DNA from 2 places in the Rhizobium sp. BK379 genome. Region 1 is predicted to be linked to the other one. Evidence: riboswitches for the same ligand, from Rfam matches in the RefSeq annotation. Region 1 holds a riboswitch; the other holds the start of a gene.
The links. Region 1 has a riboswitch for cobalamin ahead of FHT93_RS06325 (ABC transporter substrate-binding protein). Riboswitches for the same ligand answer to the same signal wherever they lie in the genome.

Region 1 (5,960 bases):
AATGACGAGGCCGACGAAGCCGATTGAGCCCACCATGCTGACGACGGCTGCGGTCATCGCCGCTGTCACGCCGAGCAGGGTGAACTGTACGCGGCGCACTGCAATGCCGAGGGAGGCTGCGGCATCCGTGCCGAAGGCGAAGGCATCGAGCGCACGCACATGGGCAAGGCAGACGACAAAGCCTGCCAGTGCGATCGGCACGGAAAGATAGACATCCGGCCAGCGCACGCCGGAAAGCGATCCCAGCAGCCAGAAGAGCACGCCGCGGGCCTGTTCGGCATTGGCCGAGGTCGTGACGATATAGGAGGTCAGCGCATTGAAGAGCTGCGAGCCCGCCACGCCGCAGAGAATGATGCGCTCGCTGGTGCCGCCAGCACCGGCCGCCAGGATGCCGACCAGCAGAAAGGCGACGACGGCGCCGATGAAGGCACCGCCGGAGAGACTGAGCACGCCATAGCCGAGACCTGATATCATGACGCAGACCGCGCCGGTGGAGGCGCCGGCTGAAATTCCGAGCACATAGGGTTCGGCAAGCGGATTGCGCAGCAGCGCCTGCAGCACCGTGCCGCACAGTGCCAGCGATGCGCCGGCACTGGCCGCCGCCAGCGCGCGGCTGAGGCGGTAATCCCAGACGATGCCCTGATGGATGCGGCTGAGCTCGAATGCCGTGCCGAAGAGGCGGTTGGAAACCGCTTCTGCCGTGGTGGCGAGCGGGATTGATATCTCGCCGATCGATACGGCGAGACTGATCATGATACCGAGCAGGAGGAGGGCGGCGATGGTGAGCGTGGCAAGCGCCCACCATTTCCTCTGTGGCAAGGCAGCCTGGCTCACTGGGCCAGACCGAAGGACTGGATGCCCTTTGCCAGCGTCTCGATGCCGTCGATGGTTCTGATCGTCGGGTTCATCGACTGCGCGTCCATCATGATGAAGCGCTTGTTCCTGACGGCATCGAGCTCTTTCGTAACCGGATCGTTTTCCAGGAAATCCACCTTCACCTTGGGATCATCGGCGGCATAGCGGCGGCGGTCCATGGTGGCGATGACGATGACGGCGGGATTGGCCTGCGAAATCGTTTCCCAGCCGACGAGGGGCCATTCCTCTTCCGTCGTGACGACGTTCTTCGCCCCGAGCGTCTTCAGGATATAGGCTGGCGCGCTGTTCTTGCCGGCGATGAAGGCATCGCCTTTCACTTCCTTGCTGGAGAACCAGAAGACGATGGGCAGGTTCTTTGCCGCAGCACCGGCAACAGAGGCAGCGGCCGCGGCCTCCCGCTTCTTGAGGTCGGCGATGACAGCATCGCCGCGGTCTTTCACGTCGAAGATCTGGGAGAGTTCGGCGATTTCCTGATAGATCAGGTCCATCGTGAACAGTTCCTTGCGCACGCCATCGCCGCCGTCGGTATTGATCTTGGCGACGCAATCGGCAGGCGCGACATAGGTGTTGATGCCGAGATCCCCAAACTGCTCGCGCTTGCCGACGGAGCCTTGCGTGCCGACATGCCATTCGAATTCGGCAGCCACCAGATCGGGCTCCGCGCCGACGACGGATTCGAAGCTCGGGTCATTGTCGGCCAGCCGTTTGATCCTGCTGTTAACATCGGCATATTGCGGCAGGACCGGGCCGACCCAGACGGCCGTGCCGGCGATCTTGTCGGCAAGGCCGAGCGAGAACAACACTTCGGTCATGCCCTGGCCGATCGAGACGATCTTGGCCGGTGCCTTTTCGAAGGTGACCTGCTGGCCGCAATTGGTGAGGGTGAGGGGATATTGGGTGGCGGCAAGTGCGGGCGCAGCAAAGCCGGCCAGCCCGAGCGCGAGGGAAAAGCTCTTCAGAAGCTGTCGCATGGAAAACTCTCGATCAAAGGAAAAGGGCTAGCGGATGCCGGCGCGCGAACGATGGCCAGCGAGCGGGAGGCTAGCGGCGGATCGTCCAATCGAGACGGATGGATGGCGGCAGGTGGGGAGGGATCTTGTCAATCATGTCTGCTCCTTGTCCGGGCATCCCCGCCCGGCTTGATTGGATCGTGATCGACGGCAGGTCTCCTGGCTCGCGAATATGTGCCGGTCATCTGCCTTCCCGCGAAATCGCAGTGGCACGGCCCTGAGGCCGAGGGCATGATCGCTGAAGCGATCAACCCCGAGATCGACAATCCGCTTACAGTTGCGGGGGCAGCCACGGTCTCGGTCCCTCTTGGGTCGTCCTCACCGTGTTCCCTATTATTCCCCTCGGAGTTCTCTTCGGGGAACCGTCGCCCCGATCTATGACGCCGCCATGGGCGACGTCAAGCTCGGGAATGCGAAGTGTGTCGGGTCCGAGGCCGCCTTAGTGACTGGCGCCCGAGCCGCCGGCGGCGACAAGCGCGAAGGGCTGGCCCTCGATGGGGATCGTACGCATTTCCTTCAGCGTCTGCGTGCTGATGAGGCGAATCAAGCTGTGGCGAGGATCGCTGATGGCGATATCATCGCCGGCCACGGCCAGCCGCGGACGCGGATCGCGCCAATGGCCGTCCTTGCTGTAGGGCTCGGTCACGGTTTCCGATCTGACGATCTCGCCCTTGACTGTATCGAGCAGATGCAGCCTGCCATCTTCGGTGAGGATATAGGCATTCTGAAACTTTGCCGGATCGAGCACAAAATCGACGCGCCGCGTTGGAAGGTCGATGATGCGGTAGGGTGCGTCCGTATTATCAGGATCGATCAGCGCCAGCTTGTCCTCTCCGTAATTGCCGAGGAAGAACTGCATCGAGCGGCCGCCGAGCAGCGTCGCGACCTTGCCCCGCGGCAGCGATGCGCCATAGGCGAGCATTTCCACGCTCGGGCCTTCCGCGCCGCCGGGGCGGGCGATGAGCACGCCTTCCTCGCAACCGAAGGCGACGAGGCGGGCGGAGGTTGCCTCGCCATGCAGGCCGGTGCAGGGCGCGACATCGCCGATCTGCCGGCCATCCCGGTCGAGCACCCGCAGGCCCAGGCGTGGCGGCAGTTCGCCCTCCTTGACCGGCGCCTGCATGTTCGGCACGGAGACCAGCAGGTGATTGCCCATCGGCACAGCGACGCCGTGATGGGCGGCGATGGTGTTGACAGCTTTCGGCTCCGGCTTTTCCTGCAGCAGGCTGCTCTCCTTCAAGAGATCGAAGCGGTCGGTGCGATCATAGAAGATCGCCACGTCATCGCCATTCGTCACCACATGGCCGGGCTTCTCGCCCAATATCGTCGTGCCGATCAGCTTGGGTGGCGCCACCTCGAGATCGCGATGCTCCCCATGATCGGAAAGGGCAATGCCGGTATCGATGGCATGAACGACATTCTCTTCGCCCTGGACGGCAAAGAGCGTGCGCCCGGTCTCGCTCAACGACAGGGCGGCATAACCCTTGAGATCGAAGCGGCCGATCTCTTTCCCGCTCGCAAGATCGATGGCGTGGACGACCGGCAGGCTGTGATCAGCCACGAAAAGCCGCCAGCTCTCCTGCTGTTCTTCCTCGGCGCGGGAAGCCGAGGGCAAGGCGGCGGATGTGAGCGCAGTGGCGACTGCGAAGATAGCGAAAGGGTGCCGGGACATGAAATCTCCTTTAATGTAATAACATTACATAACCGTTGTTATAAAGTTACATTTGTCTTGTCCAGTCGCGGCTGTCGGATTTTTGAGAAATTGGGGACGCCGGCCGTTCGATGTCTGGCTGGCTTTTCATCATGACCGGATAGCGGTGTATGACGCAGGCCATCGATAAGCGATTGCTGAGCGCAACTCACAAGCCTTTCCCGCATTCCTCGTCTAATCCGGATAATCCATCGACGCTATATCCCATCCGGCACAGCTTCCGGTGTCCGTCAGCTTTCAACAGCCTTGCAAGGGATAAACCATTGAGAATATCAGCATTTGCCGCAACCGATGCGAATACGCCGTTGCAACCTTTCTCTTTCGACCGCCGGGACCTGCGTCCCGAGGACGTGGCGATCGATATTCTCTATTGCGGCGTCTGCCATACGGACCTGCACATGGCCCGCAACGACTGGGGCTTTTCGGCCTATCCGGTCGTGCCGGGCCATGAGATTGTCGGGCGGGTGTCTGCCGTCGGGAGCGCCGTTTCACGCTTCAAGACGGGCGACAATGTTGCCGTCGGCACGATCGTCGACAGCTGCATGGAGTGCCCCAACTGCCGGCGCAACGAAGAGCAGATGTGCTACAAGGGTGTGACCGTCACCTATAACGGCCAGGACCGGGTGACGGGCGAGACCACCTATGGCGGCTATTCAGATCATATCGTCGTGCGCGAGGAATTCGTCCTCAGCGTGCCCGACGGGCTGGACCTTTCGCGGGTCGGCCCACTGCTCTGCGCCGGGATTACCACCTATTCGCCGCTTCGCACGTGGAATGTCGGCCCTGGCAGCCGGGTGGGCGTGATCGGGCTCGGCGGGCTCGGGCATCTCGCCGTCAAGTTCGCTTCGGCGCTGGGGGCTGAGGTGACTGTTCTGACGCGCTCGGCTGGCAAGGCCGCGACGGCACGCGAACTCGGTGCCGACAAGGTGCTGCTGTCGACCGATGCCAAGGCGATGGAAGCTGCCGCCTTCGCCTTCGACGTGATCATCGATACCGTGCCTTACGAGCATGATCTCGGCCCCTATCTCGACACGCTCGATTCCGACGGCACGCTGGTCATTGCCGGCTCGCTGGTCGATACGCCGAAATTCAGCAATCTGCCGCTGATCAGCGGGCGTCGGCGCATTGCCGGCACGCCGAGCGGCGGGATCAGGCAGACGCAGGAAATGCTGGATTTCTGCGGCCGCAAGAACATCCTTCCGGAATGCGAGATGATCGCCATGGGCGATATCGCCAAAGCCTTCGAGCGGATGGAGCGCGGCGATGTGCGCTACCGTTTCGTTATCGACATGGCAACGATGCCGGCGGCGCAGGCGGCCTGACGTCGCTTACCGTTTCGGGATGGCGCGCAGCGCTTCCACGAAGACCGAAAGGGCCGGCGGCATCTGTCGCCGGCTCGGATAATAGATGGAATAGCCGGTGAATGGCGGGCAATAGTCTTCCAGCACGCGGATCAGCCGGCCGCTTCTGATATGCTCGGCGGTAAAATCCTCGAAGACATAGACGAGGCCTGAGCCTGACAGCGCCGCTTCGACCATCATGTCCGAATCGTTGACCATGAAGCTGCCCGAGACCTTCACTTCGATATCGCGGCCGTCCTCGGTGAATTCCCAGGCATAGGCGCCCCCTACAGAGGTCATGTAATAGGTCACGCAATCGTGGTCGGCGAGGTCGCGCGGGGTTTTCGGTATCGGATAGCGGGCGAAATATTCCGGCGAGCCAACGATCGCCGCGCGGATATCGGGCCCGATGCGCAGGCCCACCATATCCTTGTCGATGCGTTCGCCGAAGCGAATGCCGGCATCGAAGCGCGAGGCGACGATATCCTCGAACCGATCGCCGATGATGAGCTCTACGCGGATATCCGGATAGGTGCGGTGAAATGCCGGCAGGATCGGCATGACGAGCGATGTCGCGGCATGTTTGCCCGCGGTGATGCGCACGGTGCCGGAGGGCTTTTCCCTGAGATTGCCGAGTTCCTGCAGGCCGCGATTAATCTCGGCAAAAGCTGGCTGGAGGGTAAGGAGCAGGCGCTCGCCAGCCTCTGTCGTGGCCACGCTACGGGTGGTGCGGGCGAGCAGGCGCATGCCGAGCCGCTCCTCCAGCTGGCGCATCATGTGGCTGAGACCCGAGGAGGAGATGCCGAGCCGGGCGGCGGCCCTGGTGAAGCTGCGCTCCTCGGCAACGATGAGGAAGGCGGCGAGATCATCGAAATCGTGACGCTTCATTGCTGATCTGCCTTCAGGAGTGAAAGGGAATGCGGCGGCTGCCTCACATATTTAGGGCAGGGGCGAGGGTGCCTGCAAGATCGGTGCCCGGTGCGACCCTTGGTCCTGCAAATCCGCAATGACACTAATTTGACT
Region 2 (5,960 bases), on a different contig from region 1:
TGAAATCGCGCAGGTCGCAGATCATGATCGCCGCACCGACGGTCGTGCCGCTGCCTCGGGTGATGACGCCGGAGAGAATCTGTTCGCTCGCATGCGGCCCGACATAGGTCTGCAGCAGCGTGCGCGCCATGATGTTCTTGAGCCTGATCTCGCTGACGAGAGTAAGAGCCGGCAGCAGATCGCGCAGGAAATCCACGTGTTCGCCGGTAAAACCGCCCGGCCTATTGGTGGAGAACGTAACGACGTGACGCTTGTCGAACGTATGATCGATCGGCCAGGCGATATATTCGGAATAGCCGTCGTCGCGCAGTTCCTGGTAGAAGGGATAATCGTCGCCCTCCCACAAATCCTCCAGGTTCTTCCGCACCTCGTTGGCGCCGTTATGAATCTCGTTGACCGGGCTGTTGAGGAATTGCGGCGTGGTTTCCACCCCGTAGGCAAAGGTGTTGATCTTCGCCTCTTCCATGCCTTCCACCCACAGGATGCGGGCGCCGATCCATTGCGGATGGTTGGTGCGGAAATGCAGGCTGGAGCGGTTCACCGGCACGCCAGCTGCCAGCAGCCGCTTGCACATCTCCACCAGGATATTGTCGATGAAACGCTCGCCGCGGGTCTCATTGATCAGCCAATCGAGAATTCGGCGCCTGCGGATTGGCCAGACACCTTCGGCATCTTCACTTGCCGGATCAGTCGCTTCGAAAGAGGGCCTCATGAAAAACTCCCGCTACGCCACATTCAACGAACACATCGGGCTGAATGTGGGCGATAGCGGGCCGAATGATAAGAGGCTTCGTAAAGATAAACCTCAGAAATCCCAGTCTTCGTCCTCGGTCGCCACCGCCTTGCCGATGACATAGGAGGAGCCGGAACCCGAGAAAAAGTCGTGGTTCTCGTCGGCATTCGGCGAAAGCGCAGACAGGATTGCCGGATTGACCTTGCAGGCTTCGGCCGGAAACAGCGCTTCGTACCCGAGGTTCATCAACGCCTTGTTGGCGTTGTAATGCAGGAACTTCTTGACGTCCTCCGTCAGCCCAACGCCATCATAGAGCGCTTCGGTATATCTAGCCTCGTTGTCGTAGAGTTCGAGGAGCAGATCGAAGGCGAAGTCCTTGATCTCCTGCCGGCGCTCTTCTGAGAGTTTTTCCAGTCCGCGCTGGAACTTGTAGCCTATATAATAGCCATGCACGGCCTCGTCTCTGATAATGAGGCGGATCATGTCGGCGGTGTTGGTCAGCTTGGCGCGGCTTGACCAGTACATCGGCAGATAGAAGCCGGAATAGAAGAGGAAGCTCTCGAGGAAGACACTTGCGACCTTCTTCTTCAAGGGATCGCCGGACGCATAGTGCTCCATGATCAGCGCCGACTTCTTCTGCAGGAACTCATTCTCTTCCGACCAGCGATAGGCATCGTCGACATCGGGCGTGAGGCAGAGCGTGGAGAAGATCGAGGAATAGGAGCGCGCATGCACCGCTTCCATGAAGGAGATGTTGGAAAGCACTGCCTCCTCATGCGGGGTGACCGCATCCGCCATCAGCTTCACGGAGCCGACACCGTTCTGGATCGTGTCGAGCAGCGTCAGCCCGGTGAAGACGCGGATCGTCAGCTGCTGCTCGGCCGTCGTCAGCGTGGCCCAGGAGGGAATGTCGTTCGACAGCGGCACCTTTTCCGGCAGCCAGAAATTGCCGGTCAGACGGTTCCAGACCTCGAGATCCTTGTCGTCCTCGATGCGGTTCCAGTTGATGGCGCGCACGCGGCTGACCGGCTTGACTTGCATGTTCATGGTTTTCTCCGGTCGGTTATAGCGTGCAGGAGACGCAGCCCTGCACCTCGGTGCCGGACAGCGCCATCTGGCGAAGGCGGATGTAATAGATTGTCTTGATGCCCTTCTTCCAGGCATGGATCTGGGCGCGGTTGATGTCGCGCGTCGTTGCAGTGTCGCGGAAGAACAGCGTCAGCGACAGGCCCTGGTCGACATGCTGGGTGGCAGCCGCATAAGTATCAATGATCTTTTCCGCGCCGATCTCGTACGCATCCTCGTAATAATCGAGATTGTCGTTGGTCATGAACGGTGCGGGATAATAGACGCGGCCGATCTTGCCTTCCTTGCGGATCTCGATCTTCGAGACGATCGGATGGATCGATGAGGTCGAGTGGTTGATGTAGGAGATCGAGCCCGTCGGCGGCACCGCCTGCAGGTTCTGGTTATAGAGGCCGGAAGCCATGACGGCCTTCTTCAGCTCCAGCCAGTCTTCCTGCGTTGGAATATGAATGCCGGCATCGTCGAACAGCGCCTGCACCTTCTCGGTCGCCGGCTTCCACTCCTGCCCGGTGTATTTGTCGAAATAGTCACCTGAGGCATATTTCGAATTCTCGAAGCCCTTGAAACTTGCGCCATGCTCGACCGCCAGGCGGTTGGATGCACGCAGAGCGTGATAGGTCACCGTGTAGAAGTAGATATTGGTGAAATCGACGCCTTCTTCCGAACCGTAATGGATGCGCTCGCGGGCAAGATAGCCATGCAGGTTCATCTGTCCCAAGCCGATCGCATGGCTGTCGTCATTGCCCTTCTCGATCGAAGGCACCGAGGAGATATGGCTCATGTCGGAAACGGCCGTCAGCGCGCGGATCGAGGTTTCGATCGTCTTGCCGAAATCGGATGAATCCATCGCCATGGCGATATTCAGCGAGCCGAGATTGCAGGAAATATCCTTGCCCATCGTCTTGTAGGAAAGGTCGTCGTTGAACTCGCTCGCTTCACTGACCTGCAGGATTTCCGAGCAGAGGTTGCTCATGCTGATGCGGCCGGCGATCGGGTTCGCCCGGTTCACCGTGTCTTCGAACATGATGTAGGGATAGCCGCTCTCGAACTGTATTTCGGCGATCACCTGGAAGAATTCGCGGGCCTTGATCTTCTTCTTGGTGATACGGGCATCCGCCACCATCTCGCGATACTTTTCCGTCACCGATATCTCGGTGAAGGGCACGCCATAGACCCGCTCCACGTCATAGGGCGAGAAGAGGTACATATCCTCATTATTCTTGGCGAGCTCGAAGGTGATGTCAGGCACGACGACGCCGAGCGATAGCGTCTTGATGCGGATCTTCTCGTCGGCATTTTCGCGCTTGGTATCGAGGAAGCGCATGATATCGGGGTGATGCGCATTGAGATAGACGGCACCTGCCCCCTGCCGTGCACCAAGCTGGTTGGCGTAGGAGAACGAGTCTTCCAGCAGCTTCATGACGGGAATGATGCCGGAAGACTGGTTTTCGATCTGCTTGATCGGCGCACCGGCCTCGCGGATGTTCGTCAAGGACAGCGCAACGCCTCCGCCGCGCTTGGACAGCTGCAGCGCCGAATTGATGGAGCGGCCGATCGATTCCATATTGTCTTCGACACGCAGCAGGAAGCAGGAGACGAGTTCGCCGCGCTGCTTCTTGCCGGCATTGAGGAAGGTCGGCGTTGCCGGCTGGAAACGGCCGGAGATGATCTCTTCCATCAGATCGCGGGCAAGCTGTTCATTGCCTCTGGCAAGCGCGAGCGCCACCATGCAGATACGGTCTTCATAGCGCTCCAGGTAGCGCTTTCCGTCGAAGGTCTTCAGTGTGTAGCTGGTGTAATATTTGAAGGCGCCGAGGAAGGTTGGGAACCGGAACTTCTTGGCATAGGCTTCGTCGAACAGGTCGCGGACGAAGTTGAAGGAATACTGGTCGAGCACTTCCTGCTCGTAATAGCCTTCAGTTACCAGATAATCGAGCTTCTCCCTGAGATTATGGAAGAACCCCGTGTTCTGGTTCACATGCTGCAGGAAATATTGCTTGGCCGCCATGCGGTCCTTGTCGAGCTGGATCTTGCCCTCATCGTCATAGAGGTTCAGCATCGCGTTCAGCGCGTGATAATCCAGCGCTTCCACGGCCTTGAGCGGCTTGACGCCCGCATCCCGCGTCAGATTTGTCCCCGTGTCCAAAATCGTCCCATCCCGTCTTTGACATTGGCGACATCCTCGGCAGTCCCCAGGAGCTCGAACCGGTAGAGGTAAGGCACCTGGCATTTTTGCGAGATCACGTCGCCGGCAAGCCCGTAGGTCTCGCCGAAATTGCTGTTGCCCGCAGCAATGACGCCGCGGATGTTGGAGCGGTTTTCCGCATCGTTGAGGAAACGGATCACCTGCTTGGGCACGGCCCCTTTTCCGCCATCGCCACAATAGGTGGGCGAGATCAGCACATAGGGTTCGCGAATGTGGATGTCTTCAGCTCCGACGGGAATGCGCGCCGCGCGCAGTCCCAGCCTCTCGACGAAACGATAGGTATTCTCGGACCGGCTGGAATAATAGACGATCAGGCCCACCGCTTTTCTCCGATCAGGAGAGCGCGCTGATCATATCGGGACGGAAGCCCGCCCAGTGATTCTCGCCGGCAACGACGACCGGAACCTGCATGTAGCCCATGCCGCGCACGCGATCGAGCGCGTCGGCATCCTCGGAGATATCGATGATCTGGTAGTCGACGCCCAGACGGTCGAGGGCGCGGTAGGTAGCGGTGCACTGTACGCAGGCAGGCTTGCTGTAAACGGTAACGCTCATCATGTTCCTCGTGATGTCAATGGATTCCAGACGCAAAACTAGGATCGGGCGCCTTGCGGCGTCCGAGGCAATGCTTGGTATTGATCTGACAAAGTTGGCGCTTTACACGCCGAACACTCTCCCCCGCACGATCTGCGCGGGCGGCGGTTTTAATGCTTTCAAAATGACTTCAACCCCGAAGTGTTCAGCGGACATTCGGGGGCAGCGCAACAGGGGCGGATTTGACCCGCCTGCGTATACGCGACCTTCCGGACACCCCGCCCGTGGATACCTCGTTCAAGGCAGGTCTCCTGGCTCGCGGGTCGAAGCACCCTGCCCCCAGCCTTCCCAAAGCTTCATGCCTCAGTGACCTGAAATCGGACAGTTGCTCGCCGCTTACAGTTGCGGGGGCAGCTCCGGCTTTGTCTCGCCGTCATGGCGAAACGCACCGTATTCCCATCTTAGCCCCCGACCCTCACGAATCGAAGGAACCTTGAACACTAGATATAGTACTCGAATCCCGGTTTGCGTCAACGGATGGTTTGTGCATCGCGTTACGGCATGTTTGAAATCGCTGCATTCCTGTGAAAAACGTGGTTAATGAATGGTTAACGAAAGCAGCCTGTAGAGAAGGCCGCGTCGGAAAGAGCCGGCCTATAGCCGGCTCTCCAGGAATCGATTAGGCGCTCAGGCGCGTGTCGGCGCTGCGGCAATACGCAACTGCCGAGCGGCGGCAACCATGTTGACCAGCGCCGGACGAACCTCTTCCCACTTGCGTGTCTTCAATCCGCAATCTGGATTGATCCATAGCTGTCCGTCCGTCAGACGCTTCCGCGCCAGCGTCAGGAGCTCCGTCATCTCGGCGACCTCGGGAACGCGGGGCGAATGGATGTCGTAGACGCCGGGGCCAATCTCGTTCGGATATTTGTAGCTGCGGAAAGCCTCCAGCAGTTCCATCTTCGATCGTGACGTCTCGATCGAGATCACATCGGCATCCATCGCGGCGATGGCATCGATGATCTGGTTGAACTCCGAATAGCACATATGCGTATGGATCTGCGTCTCGTCGGAAACAGCGGATGCGCAGAGGCGAAAACTCTCGACCGCCCAGTCGAGATAGGTCTTCCAGTCGGCCTGGCGCAATGGCAGACCCTCACGGAGAGCGGCCTCGTCGATCTGGATCATCGCAGCACCCGCCTTTTCGAGATCGAGCACTTCGTCGCGGATCGCCAGAGCGATCTGCCGGCTGACATCGGCGCGAGAAAGATCATCACGCACGAAGGACCAGTTGAGGATCGTCACCGGACCGGTCAGCATTCCCTTGACTGGCTTGTCCGTCAGCGACTGCGCGTAGCGCCACCACTCGACTGTCATCGGCTTTGGCCGAGAGACGTCGCCGAA

Region 2: it holds a riboswitch for cobalamin, as region 1 does, so the genes downstream of both, nrdH (glutaredoxin-like protein NrdH) here and FHT93_RS06325 (ABC transporter substrate-binding protein) in region 1, are expected to answer to the same signal.

Annotation. Positions count from the first base shown of each region.
Region 1 covers NZ_JACIAD010000001.1:1,211,700-1,217,659, reverse strand. The annotation lists gene FHT93_RS06330 (iron ABC transporter permease) at 1-834, opposite strand, end outside; gene FHT93_RS06325 (ABC transporter substrate-binding protein) at 831-1,847, opposite strand; cobalamin riboswitch at 2,018-2,268, opposite strand; gene FHT93_RS06320 (metallochaperone AztD) at 2,326-3,558, opposite strand; gene FHT93_RS06315 (NAD(P)-dependent alcohol dehydrogenase) at 3,861-4,919, shown strand; gene FHT93_RS06310 (LysR family transcriptional regulator) at 4,926-5,825, opposite strand.
Region 2 covers NZ_JACIAD010000008.1:389,503-395,462, forward strand. The annotation lists gene FHT93_RS29960 (adenylate/guanylate cyclase domain-containing protein) at 1-712, opposite strand, end outside; gene nrdF (class 1b ribonucleoside-diphosphate reductase subunit beta) at 806-1,780, opposite strand; gene nrdE (class 1b ribonucleoside-diphosphate reductase subunit alpha) at 1,797-3,965, opposite strand; gene nrdI (class Ib ribonucleoside-diphosphate reductase assembly flavoprotein NrdI) at 3,944-4,345, opposite strand; gene nrdH (glutaredoxin-like protein NrdH) at 4,359-4,580, opposite strand; cobalamin riboswitch at 4,843-5,070, opposite strand; gene metE (5-methyltetrahydropteroyltriglutamate--homocysteine S-methyltransferase) at 5,247-5,960, opposite strand, start outside.